2 regions of the Leucobacter aridicollis genome follow, and region 1 is predicted to be linked to the other one. Evidence: predicted binding sites of a transcription regulator. Region 1 holds the regulator's gene; the other holds the start of a gene.
The links. Region 1 encodes HspR, which represses chaperone genes until heat shock. Its sites were predicted from a motif close to AAGTTGAGTCNNNNNGACTCAACTT; they were not measured.
Positions count from the first base shown of each region.

Region 2: KI794_RS14200 (ATP-dependent Clp protease ATP-binding subunit) is a predicted target of HspR. The motif match lies at 3,915-3,939, and genes of this name have one in related genera.

Region 1 covers NZ_CP075339.1:279,593-287,222, forward strand. Annotated here, with positions in the region: gene KI794_RS01235 (MFS transporter) at 1-175, shown strand, start outside; gene KI794_RS01240 (MFS transporter) at 220-1,611, opposite strand; gene dnaK (molecular chaperone DnaK) at 1,966-3,813, shown strand; gene KI794_RS01250 (nucleotide exchange factor GrpE) at 3,816-4,457, shown strand; gene KI794_RS01255 (DnaJ C-terminal domain-containing protein) at 4,450-5,403, shown strand; gene KI794_RS01260 (heat shock protein transcriptional repressor HspR) at 5,448-5,867, shown strand; gene KI794_RS01265 (class I SAM-dependent methyltransferase) at 5,855-7,030, shown strand; gene KI794_RS01270 (histidine phosphatase family protein) at 7,078-7,630, shown strand, end outside.
Region 2 covers NZ_CP075339.1:3,159,374-3,167,003, forward strand. Annotated here, with positions in the region: gene KI794_RS14190 (aldo/keto reductase) at 1-554, opposite strand, end outside; gene KI794_RS14195 (glycerophosphodiester phosphodiesterase) at 598-1,515, opposite strand; gene KI794_RS14200 (ATP-dependent Clp protease ATP-binding subunit) at 1,690-3,864, opposite strand; gene KI794_RS14205 (AAA family ATPase) at 3,992-4,717, opposite strand; gene KI794_RS14210 (threonine aldolase family protein) at 4,938-5,981, shown strand; gene KI794_RS14215 (LysE/ArgO family amino acid transporter) at 6,039-6,650, opposite strand; gene KI794_RS14220 (LysR family transcriptional regulator ArgP) at 6,742-7,630, shown strand, end outside.

The sequences.
Region 1 (7,630 bases):
CCTCGGGGCTTGGCTCGGCGGTCTCGTGATTGCGGGCGGGTTCGGCTATCTCGCACCGGGGTGGCTCGGCGCAGTGCTCGCCGGGGCCGGTTTCGTGCTGCTGCTTGTGAGCCTCGCGGTGCAGCGCCGAGACGGCGGGAAGAGCCTCGACACCGCCGGGATCCCTGTCAGCTAGCCGGCTGCCGCCTGTCAGCCGCCAGTTGCCGGCCGCGGGGGCCGCTACTCGAGCTCGGCTGCAGAAGTGTCGGGCTTGCGCACGAATACAAGCGTGAGGGCGAGTCCGAGCGCAACGACGATGATGAGGCCGAGGATGCCGAAGTGCGTCGCACCAAACCAGCCGATGAACGCAGCCCAGAGCCAGGGCGACAGGAAGCTCATGACTCTGCCGGTCGTGGCGTAGAGGCCGAACACCTCGCCCTGCATGTTCGCGGGCGTCATGTGGGTGAGTAGCGAGCGGCTCGAGGCCTGTGCTGGGCCGACTGCGGCGGAGAGGATGAGCCCGCCGATCCAGAAAATGGACTTGCCCTCCTCTCGGAAGAAGAAGATAAAGAGGCCGCTCACCACGAGGATCAGGAGTGATGTCACGATGATTGCGCGAGGGCCGAACCTGTCGTCGAGCCTGCCCGCGATGATCGTCGAGATACCTGCGACGAGGTTGAGTGCGACGCCGAAGATCATTACCTCGGTCGCAGAGAAACCGAACGACACTGCCGCGAGAATGCCGCCGAACGCGAAGATGCCGGCGAGGCCGTCGCGGTACACGGCGCTCGAAATGAGAAACCAGAAGGTTTGCCGCTGCTCGCGAAACAGCGCGCCGAGATCTCGCACGAGCACAGCGTAGCTTCGGAAGAACCCGACGCGTGGCCGGTCGGTGCGGGCCGGCGGCTCGGGCACCCACAGTACGAACGGGATCGAGAACACGATCGTCCAGACTGCCGCGCCGACGGCGATGAGCCTATATGCGAGCCCATCTGACACGTCCATGCCGAACCAGTCGAGTTCGGTGAGCAGGACGACGATGATGAGGGCGACGATGCCCCCGATGTACCCGAGGCCCCAGCCGAGGCCGCTTACGCGTCCGACTGTTTTCTTCGTAGACACATCGAACAGCATCGCGTTGTAGCTGACGCCCGCGATCTCGCTTGCGACGGCGCCGAGGGCGACGGCGGCTGCGCCGAACCAGAAGTACTGGGGGTCGGAGTACACGAAGAATAGCGCGAACTGGATGAGCGCAAGTGCAGCAGTTCCGAGTACCACCCAGCGCTTCTTGTTGCCGCGCGCGTCGGCCTGCTGGCCGAGCACGGGGGCGAGCAGCAGGATCAGGATCCCTGCTGCAAACGTGACCCAGCCGTAGCTCGCTGAGAGATCTGCGAGGCCAGTGCAGTACGCGGTTCCAGCGTCGCCGGTTTGTGAGCAGACGAGGCTGCCGTCGGCGTTCTGCGCGGCAACATCGTCGGGGAGAAACGCATCGGAGACGAGGTAGAGCGACACCCACACGAACGTGAGGATCACGGAGTTGAATGGTTGCGTTGCCCAGTCCCAGATCGCCCAGGAGGCGACTGTCCGCTTCGTCGCGGGGAGTGGGTTCGGTGCGGGGATTGTCTCGCTCACAGCCCCAGGCTACTGCGTACGCGGCTACTGGGCGCGGATTGTGAGGATTGCCGGGAGATGAACTCCAGGGTGCATCGGATCTGCCACAGGTTGAGGGCTACTTGGGTGGCGATTTGGGCGGACCGGGTCGGAGCCCTGGCGCTGCCCGGGACTCGGGTTTGCGCACGAACGACTGCTTCGTGAACGGATGCTGAGAGTTGAGTGAATTCGACTCAAGTTTGGGTCAATCGACTTGACTCTCGCGGCCGTCTCGCTAAACTTGAGTGCATCAGGCTCAACTTGCCAGTGAGGTGATTTGAGTCCAGCGAACCACCGGCGCACGCCGCCGGTCCCATAACAACGCAAGGAGAATATATGTCACGTGCAGTAGGTATTGACCTCGGCACCACCAACTCGGTTGTTGCCGTTCTTGAGGGCGGCGAGCCCACCGTTATTGCGAACGCCGAAGGCTTCCGCACCACCCCGTCGATCGTCGCGTTTACGAAGGATGGCGAGGTGCTCGTTGGCGAGACCGCAAAGCGCCAGGCAGTCACGAACGTCGACCGTACCCTCGCTTCGGTCAAGCGACACATGGGCACTGACTGGAAGAGCGACGACATTGACGGCAAGAAGTACACCGCGCAGGAGATCAGCGCTCGCACGCTGATGAAGCTGAAGCGCGACGCCGAGACCTACCTCGGTGACAAGGTCACCGACGCTGTCATCACCGTCCCCGCTTACTTCAACGACGCAGAGCGCCAGGCAACGAAGGAAGCCGGCGAGATCGCCGGCCTCAACGTGCTCCGCATCATCAACGAGCCCACCGCTGCGGCTCTTGCGTACGGCCTCGACAAGGGCAAGGAAGACGAGCTCATCCTCGTGTTCGACCTCGGCGGAGGTACCTTCGACGTTTCGCTCCTCGAGGTGGGCAAGGACGACGACTTCTCGACGATTCAGGTCCGCGCGACTGCCGGTGACAACCGCCTCGGCGGCGACGACTGGGACCAGCGCGTCGTCGATTGGCTCGCGACTCAGTTCAAGAACTCGACCGGCGTTGACGTGTCGGGTGACAAGATTGCACTGCAGCGTCTGAAGGAAGCCGCTGAGCAGGCGAAGAAGGAGCTCTCGAACTCGACGAGCACCCAGATTCAGCTTCCCTACCTCTCGCTCACCGAAAACGGCCCGGCGAACCTCGACGAGACGCTGACCCGCGCGAAGTTCGAGGAGCTCACCAAGGATCTGCTCGAGCGCACCCGCAAGCCGTTCGAGGACGTCATCAAGGAAGCCGGCGTGAAGGTCGCAGACATCGCGCACGTCGTGCTCGTTGGCGGCTCCACCCGCATGCCCGCAGTCACCGAGCTCGTGAAGCAGCTCACCGGCGGCCGTGAGCCCAATAAGGGTGTCAACCCTGACGAGGTCGTGGCAGTCGGCGCGGCCCTCCAGGCAGGCGTTTTGAAGGGTGAGCGCAAGGACGTGCTGCTCATCGACGTGACCCCCCTCTCGCTCGGTATCGAGACCAAGGGTGGCATCATGACGAAGCTCATCGAGCGCAACACCGCGATCCCGACGAAGCGCTCCGAGACCTTCACCACCGCAGAGGACAACCAGCCCTCTGTCGCGATCCAGGTCTTCCAGGGCGAGCGCGAGTTCACCCGCGATAACAAGAACCTCGGAACGTTCGAGCTCACCGGTATCGCACCCGCTCCGCGCGGCGTGCCGCAGGTCGAGGTGACCTTCGACATCGATGCGAACGGCATCGTCCAGGTCTCCGCGAAGGACAAGGGCACGGGCAAGGAGCAGACAATCACCATCTCCGGTGGATCGACGCTCTCGAAGGACGACATCGAGCGCATGGTGCGCGAGGCTGAGGAGCACGCCGCTGACGACAAGAAGCGTCGCGAGGCTGCTGAGCAGCGTAACAACGCCGAGCAGCTCGCCTACTCGGTCGAGAAGCTCATCACTGAGAACGAGGACAAGCTCCCCGAAGACGTCAAGACTGAGGTGCAGGGCGACCTCGACGCGCTCAAGACGGCGCTCGCCGGCGAAGACGATGACGCGGTGAAGACCGCGGCTGACAAGCTTGGCGAGAGCCAGCAGAAGCTCGGTGAGGCGATCTACGCTCAGGCGCAGGAGGCACCTGAGGCAGCAGCGGAAGGCGCGGAGTCGAACGATGAGGACGTTGTCGACGCTGAGGTTGTTGAAGACGACGAGGAGCAGAAGTAACCATGGCACACGAGGAACATCTGGGCGACGACCAGCCGGTGAACGATGTTCCGGCGGGCCAGGCCGACGACGCATCGCAGAACGATGCGGCATCGGCCCCCGGGGCGGAGGGAACCCCCTCCGCTCCCGGGCCGGAAGGCGACGATCTCACGGTAGACGACATTCTCGGCGCTGAGCAGACCGAGGCGGCCGCTGGCGCGGACGCCGACGCTGCCGAGGGCGACGAGGAGAACCCCTACCTTGAGGATCTCCGTAGGCTCACGGCCGAGTACGCGAACTACCGGAAGCGTACCGAGGCGAACGTCGAGCTCGACAAGCAGCGCGCGAAGGCCTCGGTCGTGCTGCAGCTGCTGTCGGTACTCGACGACCTCGACCGTGCAGAACAGCACGGCGACTTGACCGAGGGCAGCGCATTCGCCACGATCGCGCAGAAGCTGCGCGCCAGCCTTGAACGGCTCGGCGTCGAAAGCTTCGGCGAGAAGGGGGAGCCTTTCGACCCGCAGGTGCACGAAGCAATCGCTCAGGTGCCGGTTCCCGGCACCGAGCAGCACACTGTGCTTGACGTAGTCGAGCGGGGCTATCGCATCGGAGATGTTGAACTGCGCCCCGCCAAGGTAGCGGTGGCGGTGGGAGCTGATGGCTAGTCAAGATTGGTTAGACAAAGACTTCTACCGCACTCTCGGGGTCTCGAAGGATGCCGACGACGCTGAACTGAAAAAGGTTTACCGCAAGCTCGCGCGAAAGTATCACCCTGATTCGAACCCAGGAGATGCGGCCGCTGAAGCAAAGTTCAAGGAGATCTCCGAGGCCTACTCGGTGCTCTCCGACACAGAGCAGCGCTCTGAGTACGACCAGATTCGTGCGATGGGAGCCGGCGGTGCCCGGTTCACATCGGGTGGCCAGGGCGGCCAGGGCTTCGAGGATGTCTTCGGTGGCATGTTCGGCGGCGGCCACGGTGGCAGGAACACGCAGTACACGTTCCAGCAGGGCGGCGGCTACGACGACCTGTTCAACATGTTCGGTGGCGCGCCGCGCGGCCCCCAAAAGGGTCGCGATGTGAACGCCTCGACGACGATCGATTTCGAGACTGCGGTGAGTGGCGACACTGTCACGCTGCAGACCTCGACTGGCAACGTGAAGGTCAAGATCCCTGCCGGGGTTTCCAACGGCCAGAAGATCAGGTTGCGTGGCAAGGGCGAACAGGGGCCTGCGGGTACGCCTGCGGGAGACCTGCTGCTCACGGTTACCGTGCGCAAGCACCCGGTGTTCGAGCGCGACGGTCAGAACCTGAAGCTCAAGCTACCTGTGACGTTCACCGAGGCGACACTCGGCGCGACAGTCGAGGTGCCAACGCTTGGTGGCGACACCGTGAAGCTCAAAGTGCAGCCTGGGACCCCGAGCGGCAGAGTGCTGCGCGTGAAGGGCCGCGGAGTGAAGACCTCAAAGGGCACGGGAGACCTGCTCGCAGAGATTCAGGTCGCGGTTCCGAGTCACCTGAGCGACGAGGCGCGCGAGGCGCTCGAAGCGTTTCAGCAGGTCGAGCCGCAGGAGAACCCGCGCGCGGATCTGCTCTCGCGGGCTCGCGCCTAGCTCACAACGAAACACAACTCAGAAGAAAGGCGTAGGGAGGGGCAATGGTCAACGTGCCAATGGACAGGTTTACTCCGGTCTTTGCGATCGCCGCTGCCTCCGAACTCGCCGAGATGCACCCGCAGACGCTGCGGCAGTACGACCGAATCGGGCTCGTGGTGCCGCAGCGCACGAGCGGAAACACGCGGCGATACTCCCTCTACGACGTGCACAGGTTGCGTGAGGTCGCGAGACTCTCTGCAGAGGGCCTGAGTCTCGAGGGGATTCGCCGCGTGTTGACGCTCGAGGACCGCGTGCGCGAGCTTGAGTCCCAGGTGCATGAGCTCGAACGTGCACTGTCAGACGAAATGCTCAAGCGCCCTGAGCGCCGCGTCTTCGCGGCCGGGGCTGGCGGCGAGGTCGTCACGTTGCGGCGCGGAACTCGCACGCGTCGCAACGCGGAAGTTGTTGTGTGGAAGCCGTAGCTGCGCGGCTCGAAGAGTTCTGCGGGGCGCTCAGTCGCGACCCCGATTTCGACGCGCCAGAGCTCCAGGCGTACGACACTGCAGACGTGCACATCCTGACCGCCGCGGCCGAGCGCGTTCGCTCTGCTGCGCCTGGAACCGTCGTCACGATTGGTGACAGGCACGGGGCGCTCACTCTTGGCGCGGCAGCAGTGCTCGGCGCGGGTGCTGTCAGGTCCTATCAGGATCCAGTGCTCGGCGAGCGGGCTCTCGCGGCCAATGCGGTGAGGCTCGGCCTGCGAGACCGCTACGAGTCAGCACCCCTCGGGCCCGAGCTTCTCGATGGGGCCGAGACAGTGCTTGTGCAGTTGCCCCGCGGCCTCGAAGCGCTCGAGGAGATCGCGTGGAAGATCGCGCGCTTCGCGAGCCCAACCGTGCGGGTGTTCGCGGGCGGCCGGGTGAAGCACATGACCCGCGCCCAGAACGACGTTCTCGGGCGGTACTTCGGCGCGGTGACCGCCGGCCTGGGGTGGCGAAAGTCCCGGGTGCTGCAGGCGACGTCCCCGCTCCCGATGCTTGCCGGTGCGGAACCTCCGTTTCCGAAGTGGGGGCAGGATCGCGAGCTCACGTTTGGCCTCGCGGCGTTTGGCGCCACTTTCGGTGGCACCAAACTCGACCACGGCAGCCGCCTGCTGCTCAGCACCTTCGAACGAGGTGGGGCCGGTGCAAGCTGGGCCGACATCGCCCCGGGCGCCAACGTATTTGACCTGGGTTGCGGAAGCGGTGTGCTCGCGGTGTCCGCTGCGCTCGCATTGCCGAGCGCGCGAGTTCTTGCGAGTGATCAGTCGGATGCGGCCGTTCGCTCGGCCGCGCTGACTGCCGAGGCAGCTGGAGTCGGGGAGCGGATGGCGATTCACCGGGCTGATGGCGCTGAGGCGGTCGCTGACGGGTGGGCTGACCTCGTGCTACTCAACCCGCCGTTCCACACCGGATCGACAGTCCATGCGGGGGTGGCCCACCGGCTGATCCGCGACTGTGCGCGCGTGCTGAAGCCCGGCGGCGAACTGCGTATCGTGTTCAACTCGCACCTCAGTTATCGACAGCTCCTTGAACGCGTCATTGGCCCCGCAAGGCAGCTCCAGCGCGACGCAACGTTCACCGTGCTGGAAGTGACAAAGCGTTAGGGATTCAGCCACCGAACTCACAGGCAGCTGAAGCCTAGAATGAGTGTGTGAGCGATAAACTCTTGCACTTGGTGCGCCACGGGGAGGTCCATAACCCCGACCTCGTCCTGTACGGCCGTATCCCCGGCTTCCGCCTCTCAGAGCGAGGCCACGCCATGGCCGAGGCTGCTGCGCTTGAACTCGCAGGTAGCGACCGGAAAGTAGTCGCCCTCTACGCGTCGCCGCTTGAGCGCGCGCAGCAGTCCGCGCGACCCATCGCGAGCGCACTTGGCCTCGAGATCCAGACTGAGGATCGCATCATCGAGCCCACGAACTTCTTCGAGGGCAAGGTGAACTCGGGGCCCGACGCTGCGTTCAAGAAGCCGCGGTACTGGTACAAGTTTGTCAACCCATTCCGCCCAAGCTGGGGGGAACCCTACCGCCAGGTTGCGGCGCGCGTGCGCGAAGCGATGAACGACGCGTGGGACAAGGCGCAGGGTGGCGACATTGTGATGGTCGCGCACCAGTCCCCGATCTGGATGGCGCACCTCGACATCGCAGGCAAACCCCTGTTCCATAACCCAGCCACACGGCGCTGCGACCTCTCGAGCATCACGACAT
Region 2 (7,630 bases), 720 kb from region 1:
TTGTAGTGCGGCTGCAACGCGACGGGAAGGTGATAGCCACCAGCCCTGGCAATCTCGAACCACTCGGTGACGCGCTCGGCTGTGTAGTTCGAGACACCGATCGCGCGCACCTTGCCAGCGTCAACGAGCTCTGAAAACGCGGCGACGGTTTCTTCGAGCGGCGTGTCGGCGTCGTCAAAATGAGCGTAGTAGAGATCGATCATGTCTGTCCGTAGGCGAGCAAGCGACGCGTCTGCCGCCGCTCGAACGTTCGCGGCCGCGAGACCTGAGAACTCTGGATGCGTCGAGACCTTCGTTGCGATGGTCACGCGGTCACGGGTGCCGCGAGCCTGCAGCCACTCCCCGATGAGCGTCTCCGACTCGCCACCAGTGTTCCCGGGAACCCAGGCGGAGTAGCCGTCAGCCGTGTCAATGAAGTCTCCGCCACCCCGTACGAAGCCGTCGAGCACCTCGAACGACGCGTCGCGGTCTGCCGTCCAGCCGAACACATTCGCACCGAGGGCGAGCGGCGCGACCTCGAGTGCCGATTGACCGATGGGGACTCTCGTAACCATGTTGCTCCTTCGTCAGTGGCGCATGTGTGCACCCTCTGTGACGCTACACCGTTTCGCTCTGAGAGCGCCGCCAGCTGTCGAGCGCGACCGGGTCGTCGGTGATCATCAGGTCGATCCCGTGCGAGCGCGCCTGTTTCCACTGTTTCGCGGTATTGAGCGTGTACACCATGGTTCCGATCCCGAGCACTCGGGCTTCATCAACGAGCCCGAAGTCGGCTTCGAACACGCTCACGCGAGCGCCGATCGCCGAGATATTCAGAGACGCAGCGAGGTCGAGCGTCGGCCGATCCCATTCCCGGGTGAGCATCACCCGGGCGTAGTCAGGTGCAAGCGCGGCGAGGCGCTCGAGATTATCAACCTCGAACGACTCAAAAGCGACTCTATTCATCAGGTATCGAGCGTCGAGCATCGCCACCGCCCCAGCAACCTGCTCGTCGTTCCACGTTCCCTTCAATTCGATGAGGGCACGACTGTTCGTTGGAGCGAGCTCGTCGAGGAACGCCTCGAGCGTTGGTACCCGTTCGCCAGCAAATGCGCCGTCAAACCAAGATCCGGCGTCGAGTCCCTGGATCTGTGCCAGTGTGAGGTTCGCGACGGCTCCGGTGCCCGTCGTTGTCCTGTCAACCGTCGGGTCGTGCATGAGCACCGGGACGCCGTCAGCCGTGAGGTGCAAGTCGGCTTCGACAAAGTCGACGCCCTGCTCAAACGCGATCCGCATCGCCGCTAGCGTGTTCTCTGGCGCGAGTGCTGCCGCGCCACGGTGCGAGATGATCCCGAAGTCTTCCACCCTGCTGAGCGCGCCGTGGAGCTGCAGCACGCTGGCGCTCGCCGCATATGGGTTGGTTCCTAGGCCGGTGACGAGCATCACGACGAAGACGGCGGCGAGCAGCGCCGTCCGCGCCCCGCGCCGGCTGACGGGCCCTGTCTGTGCTGAGATCAGGCCGCCCGAAGTGCTAAACATGCGATACAAGTGGGGCTCCTGTCTCCGCGCTGCGTTGCGCGTGCCACTCACCCTATCGAATCCCGTTACCGTTTTGTGATTTTTCACTCGCGGTTGTCGCGCCGACCTCCCCCAGACGACGCAGAGCAAGAGGCCTGCCACAACTTCGCGTTGTGACAGGCCTCTGACTGACTGCTACGCCGCCGTGCCTGGCAGCAGCTCGAGACCCTCGCCGCCCGGTGCGACGTCAATCCTTGCGACATCGCCATCGCGGATCTCCCCGCCCAGAATCCCCCGAGCGAGCCGATCGTCGATTTCACGCTGCACGAGCCGCCGGAGCGGGCGCGCACCGTAGATCGGGTCGTAACCACGCTCCGCAAGCCAAGCTCGGGCGTCGGGAGTGACCGCGAGCGTGAGGCGGCGCTCAGCGAGCCTCGCCTGCAACCTGTCGATGGTGATCTCGACGATCTGCCCCAACGCGTCGACGGAGAGCGGATGGAAGATCACCATCTCGTCGAGTCTATTGACGAACTCTGGCTTGAACGCACGTCGCACCGTCTCCTGCACGGCCGCAACCTTCTCGGTCCAGGCCATGTCTGGATCAACAAGGTACTGGCTCCCCAGGTTCGAAGTGAGAATAAGGATCGTGTTGCGGAAGTCAACCGTGCGCCCCTGTCCGTCAGTGAGGCGGCCGTCATCGAGCACCTGCAAGAGCACGTCGAAGACCTCGGGGTGTGCCTTCTCAACCTCGTCGAGGAGCACCACGGAGTAGGGGCGCCGCCTGACGGCCTCGGTAAGCTGACCCCCCTGCTCGTAGCCAACGTAGCCTGGAGGGGCACCGACGAGGCGGGACACCGAATGCTTCTCGCCGTACTCGCTCATGTCGATGCGCACCATCGCGTGCTCATCGTCAAACAGGAACTCGGCAAGAGCCTTCGCAAGCTCAGTCTTGCCGACGCCAGTTGGTCCAAGGAACAAGAACGAGCCCGTTGGGCGGTTGGGGTCGGCGATGCCCGCACGCGTCCTGCGGACAGCGTCAGCGACGGCCCGCGAGGCCTCCTCCTGGCCGACGACCCGCTTCGAGAGTTCGTGCTCGAGCGCGAGCAGTTTCTCGGTCTCGCCCTGCATCAGACGCCCGACGGGGATACCGGTCCAGGCCGCGACAACTCCGGCGATGTCCTCGTCAGTCACCTGCTCGTTCACCATGCGCGGCTCACCGTCCGGTCCAGACGCCCCCTGCAGCTCCTCGCGCTCCGCTTCAGCAAGCTCCTTCTCAATGACCGGGATCTCGCCGTAGAGGAGCTTCGAGGCGCGCTCAAGGTTGCCCTCACGCTGCGCGCGCTCCGCGTCCATTCGCTTGTGATCGAGCTTCTCGCGGAGCTCACCAACCCGGTTCAGAGTGGCACGCTCGCGCTCCCACCGCGCTTCGAGCCCAGCAAGCTCGTTCTGTTTCTCAGTGAGGTCGGCCCGAAGCTTCGCGAGGCGCTCCTTCGACGCGTCGTCCTTTTCTTTCTTGAGCGCGAGCTCCTCGAGCTTCAGGCGATCAACCGCGCGCCGTAGCTCGTCGATTTCGAGCGGCGCAGAGTCGATTTCCATGCGTAGCCGAGACGCCGCCTCATCGATGAGGTCGATAGCCTTATCGGGCAGCTGTCGCGCTGTGATGTAGCGGTTCGAGAGCGACGCGGCAGCGACGAGGGCCGAGTCGGCGATCGTCACCTTGTGATGCGCCTCGTAGCGCTCCTTCAAACCGCGCAGAATAGCCACAGTGTCTTCGACAGATGGCTCGCCAACGTAGACCTGCTGGAAGCGCCGCTCAAGCGCTGCATCCTTCTCGATGTACTCACGGTACTCATCGAGCGTTGTCGCGCCGATCAGCCGCAGCTCGCCACGCGCCAGCATGGGTTTGAGCATCTGCGACGCTGCGACTGACGACTCCCCGCCACCGGCCCCCATGAGAGTGTGGAGCTCGTCAATGAAGGTGATGATCTGGCCGTTAGACTCCTTGATCTCGGCGAGCACGGCCTTCATGCGCTCCTCAAACTCGCCACGGTACTTCGCGCCAGCGATGAGCGCGGAGATATCGAGCGAGATGAGCTCTTTGCCCTTCAATGACTCGGCCACGTCGCCGGCGACGATGCGCTGGGCGAGCCCCTCGACGACGGCGGTCTTCCCAACGCCTGGTTCGCCAATAAGTACTGGGTTGTTCTTGGTGCGCCTGGTGAGCACCTGGCTGACGCGACGAATCTCACTGTCGCGTCCAATGACAGGGTCAAGCTTCCCTGAGCGCGCCACCTCGGTGAGGTTCACGCCGAACTGCTCGAGCGCGCTTTCCTTGCCTTCGCCTTCGGCTGGCTGCCAATTTGCCTGCATGATGTCCTTTCGTGATGAGCGGCACGACCGGCACCCGCGGCCGGCCAGAAAACCTGAGTCGATATGACTCAAGTTTAATCGCTGTCGCCATTTCACGCCAGTCCATCACCTGAGACTCTGCTGAGCGCTACTCGAGATGCCGCAGGTACCTGTCTGGCGCTGCCATGAACCTGCGCCAGGCGTCGACGATCTCAAGGTCGTCATAGCTCGACCGCCGCATTCCCCACTCACCGAGCTCATAAATGTCTGCCCCCGGCACAGCCGCGAGTACCGGCGAGTGCGTGGACAGAATGACCTGCGACCCGTTCGCCGCAAGCTCACTCATACGCGCAAGCAGCCCGAGCGAGTTCGTGAAGGAGAGCGCCGACTCAGGCTCGTCGAACACCCACAAGCCACGCACGCGCTCACGAGCTCCCAGATACTCAAGAAAGGACTCGCCATGGCTCTGATAGTTGTGGCGACCAAGTGGGCCGCTGTCTGCCGACTCAATCTCATACAGGTACCCAAAATGGCTGTGCATCGTCTCCGCCCGCAGAAACACCCCTTTACGCGATGCCCCAGCGCCTCGCGCAAGCTGCAGGTGAGACTCAAGCGGAGACTCACTCGCGAACGTTGAGTGCCTCGCGTTGTGTGTGCCACCCTCGGGGTTCAGTCCGTACGCCGCGGCGATGGCCTCAACTATTGTCGACTTGCCCGCACCGTTCTCGCCAACAAAGACAGTGATGGGTCCAAACTCAATGCCGACCTCAAGCAGCTGCCGCACCGCCGGGACCTGAGCGAACCACGCCTCACGGTCTGCCGGCGCTTGCGGATGCTCTTCGACCCAGCGCACAGGGAGTGAGTTCAGCGCCAAATGAGCCTCCTTGATATCTCGCGTCGCTCTGACCCTACGGTGCGGGTCGGACATCGGCGAGTGCTCACGGGCTCGGCAGGTCCGACCGCCACGCCTTGTATCTGCAGAAGATCTGTCCGGATCGCCGGGGAGCGGCATACCTACAGCCGATTGCATTCGGTGGGTTCTGCGCGGTTCGCGGAAGCCGGCCTCGACGTCTCCATGGGTTTAGGGTGAAAGGGTGACCGATTCCTTCGCAGCCCACCCACACGCATTCGCCTCAGACAACTGGGCAGGCGTTCACCCCGAGGTCATGGAGGCGATCGCAGCCGCCAACGTCGGACACGCAGTCGCCTACGGCGGGGACCCGTGGACGTCCGAGCTGCAGGGCCACGCCCGCAGGCTGTTCGGTCCGGAGGCCGAGATCTTCCCTGTGTTTAACGGCTCGGGAGCCAACGTCCTCGCACTCCAATCGGCGATCCCACGATGGGGCGCAGTCATCTGCGCCACAACGGCACACGTGAATACCGACGAGACAGGAGCACCCGAGAAGACGGGTGGGCTGAAGCTTCTGCAGGTCGACACCCCTGACGGCAAGCTCACTCCCCAGCTCGTGGATCGCGAGGCCTGGGGGTGGGGGTCGCAGCACCGCGCGCAGCCCCTTGCGGTGACGATCTCACAGACCACAGAGCTTGGCACGAGCTACACGCCTCAAGAGATCCGGGAGCTCGCCGATCACGCCCACGAGCACGGCATGCTGCTGCACATCGACGGCTCCAGGATCGGCGCTGCCGCCGCGCACCTCGGCACGAGCCTCGCCTCGATCTCCAGCGACGCCGGTGCCGACTTGCTCAGCCTCGGTGCGACGAAGAGTGGCGGGCTGGGGGCCGAAGCCGTCGTGCTCCTCCGGCAGGGAACAGGAGCTGGTATCGACTACCTGCGCAAGATCAACCTCCAGCTCGCATCGAAGATGCGCTTCGCTTCGGCCCAGCTCAATGCCCTCTATGGCGGCGACCTGTGGCTCCGGTCGGCAACTCATTCGAACGCGATGGCAGCTCGCCTCGCTGCTGGCATCGAGCAGTCTGCGGCAGCGGGAGTGCGGATCGCGTTCCCGGTCCAGTCAAACGCCGTGTTCGTTGAGCTTCCCGAGGCCGTCGCCGAGCGCGCTCAGCGCCGGTTCACCTTCGGCGCCTGGCCAACACAGCGCGGCCTGTACAGGTTGATGTGTGCGTGGGACACGACCGAGGCAGACGTCGATGAGCTGATCGGGTTGCTCGCGGAATAGCTTGCTGAGCCGCACACCGCGGCAGTGCTCGCGGCGCACAGGGACTTCGAGTCGACGCTAGATCCCACCGAACGCCAACCTCGCAGCAATAACAAGCATGATTGCGGCCACAACACCATCGAGAATCTGCCACGAGCGAGGGGTCGCGAAGAAGCGCGTGAGGGCGCGGGCGCCATAGCCGAGCGTAAAGAACCAGCCGATGCTCGCGACAGCACCACCGAGTGCGAACCACCACTTGCCTGGGTCCCCCTGAGCGTTGCCGATTGACCCCATGAGCACCATAGTGTCGAGGTACACGTGCGGGTTGAGGTAGGTGATCGCGAGGCAGGCGAGCACGACGCTCTTCAGCGACCGCGGCTCTCCTTGGCCGCCCGCAACCAGCACCTCAGGTTTCAGGGATCTCCGCGCCGCAGAATACGCGTACCAGAGCAAGAACGCGACACCGCCCCAGCGAACGATCTCAAGCACGAGCGGGGCCCGCTCGACGACAAGCCCGATTCCCGCGATGCCGAGGGTCTCGAGAAGTGCGTCGGTCAGGCCGCAGATCAGCACGACGGGGAGCACGTGTTCCCGCCGAATACCCTGACGCAGCACGAAGGCATTCTGCGCACCAATCGCCACGATGAGAGAGAGCCCGCTGCCGATACCTGTAAGAAAGGGAAGAATCACGAAGACGACGCTACGGGTCCGCGCAGGCGCCGCGCTAGTTCAGCGGAGTGAAAGATTCTGAAGTTACATAAGCTGTACTTAATATAGGGGTGTGGACCTTCCGATCGAACACCTCCGCACCCTCGCAGCCGTCATCGACGAGGGCTCTCTCGAGGGCGCGGCGCGGGCGCTGCACGTTTCACCCTCAGCGGTGAGCCAACGGGTTCGCAGCATGGAGGAGCGGGTTGGCACCGTCCTGCTCCTACGCACACGACCCGTCACCACGACAGCCGCTGGGGCAACCCTGCTTCGGGCAGCACGCCAGGTCTCCCGGGTCATCGACGACGCAGCTACGGAGCTCGACGAGAGCAGCACCCGAGGGTCGCTCGTCAAGCTCGTCATCAACGCAGATTCGCTCGCGACCTGGTTCGTCCCAGCGCTCGCCAGGGCAGCCGCGGCTACTGGGGCGCGCTTCGAGGTGCTGCGGGCAGACGAAACCGTCTCGACCGAGAAGCTCCGAAGCGGCGAGGTCATGGCTGCGCTCACGTCGACGGCTGAAGCGGTGCCCGGGTGCGTCTCTGAGCTCATCGGCGTCGATAGGTATTACGCGGTCGCTTCGCCCGGGTTCATTGCAGCTCACCTTCCGAACGGCCTCACCAAAGCCGCGCTCGAGCGCGCACCGATGGTGGAGTTCGACAGGCACGACATGTTCCAACAGCGGTTCCTCTCGAACCTCGGTCACGTCGAAATCGCGCCTCCGCGCCACTACGTGCCTTCCTCCGCCGAGTTTGCGACCGCCGTCGAACTCGGTATGGGGTGGGGCATGCTGCCGCGCCTCCAGTGCGCCCCGCAGCTCGCAACGGGAGCGCTCGTTGAGCTCGCACCAGACGAGCCGCTCGACCTCCCGCTGTACTGGCAGCGGTGGAACCTCAGATCGCCCGTCCTCGACGAGCTCTCGGCGATCATTGCCGACGAGGCCAAGCAGGCACTGAACTTCGCGA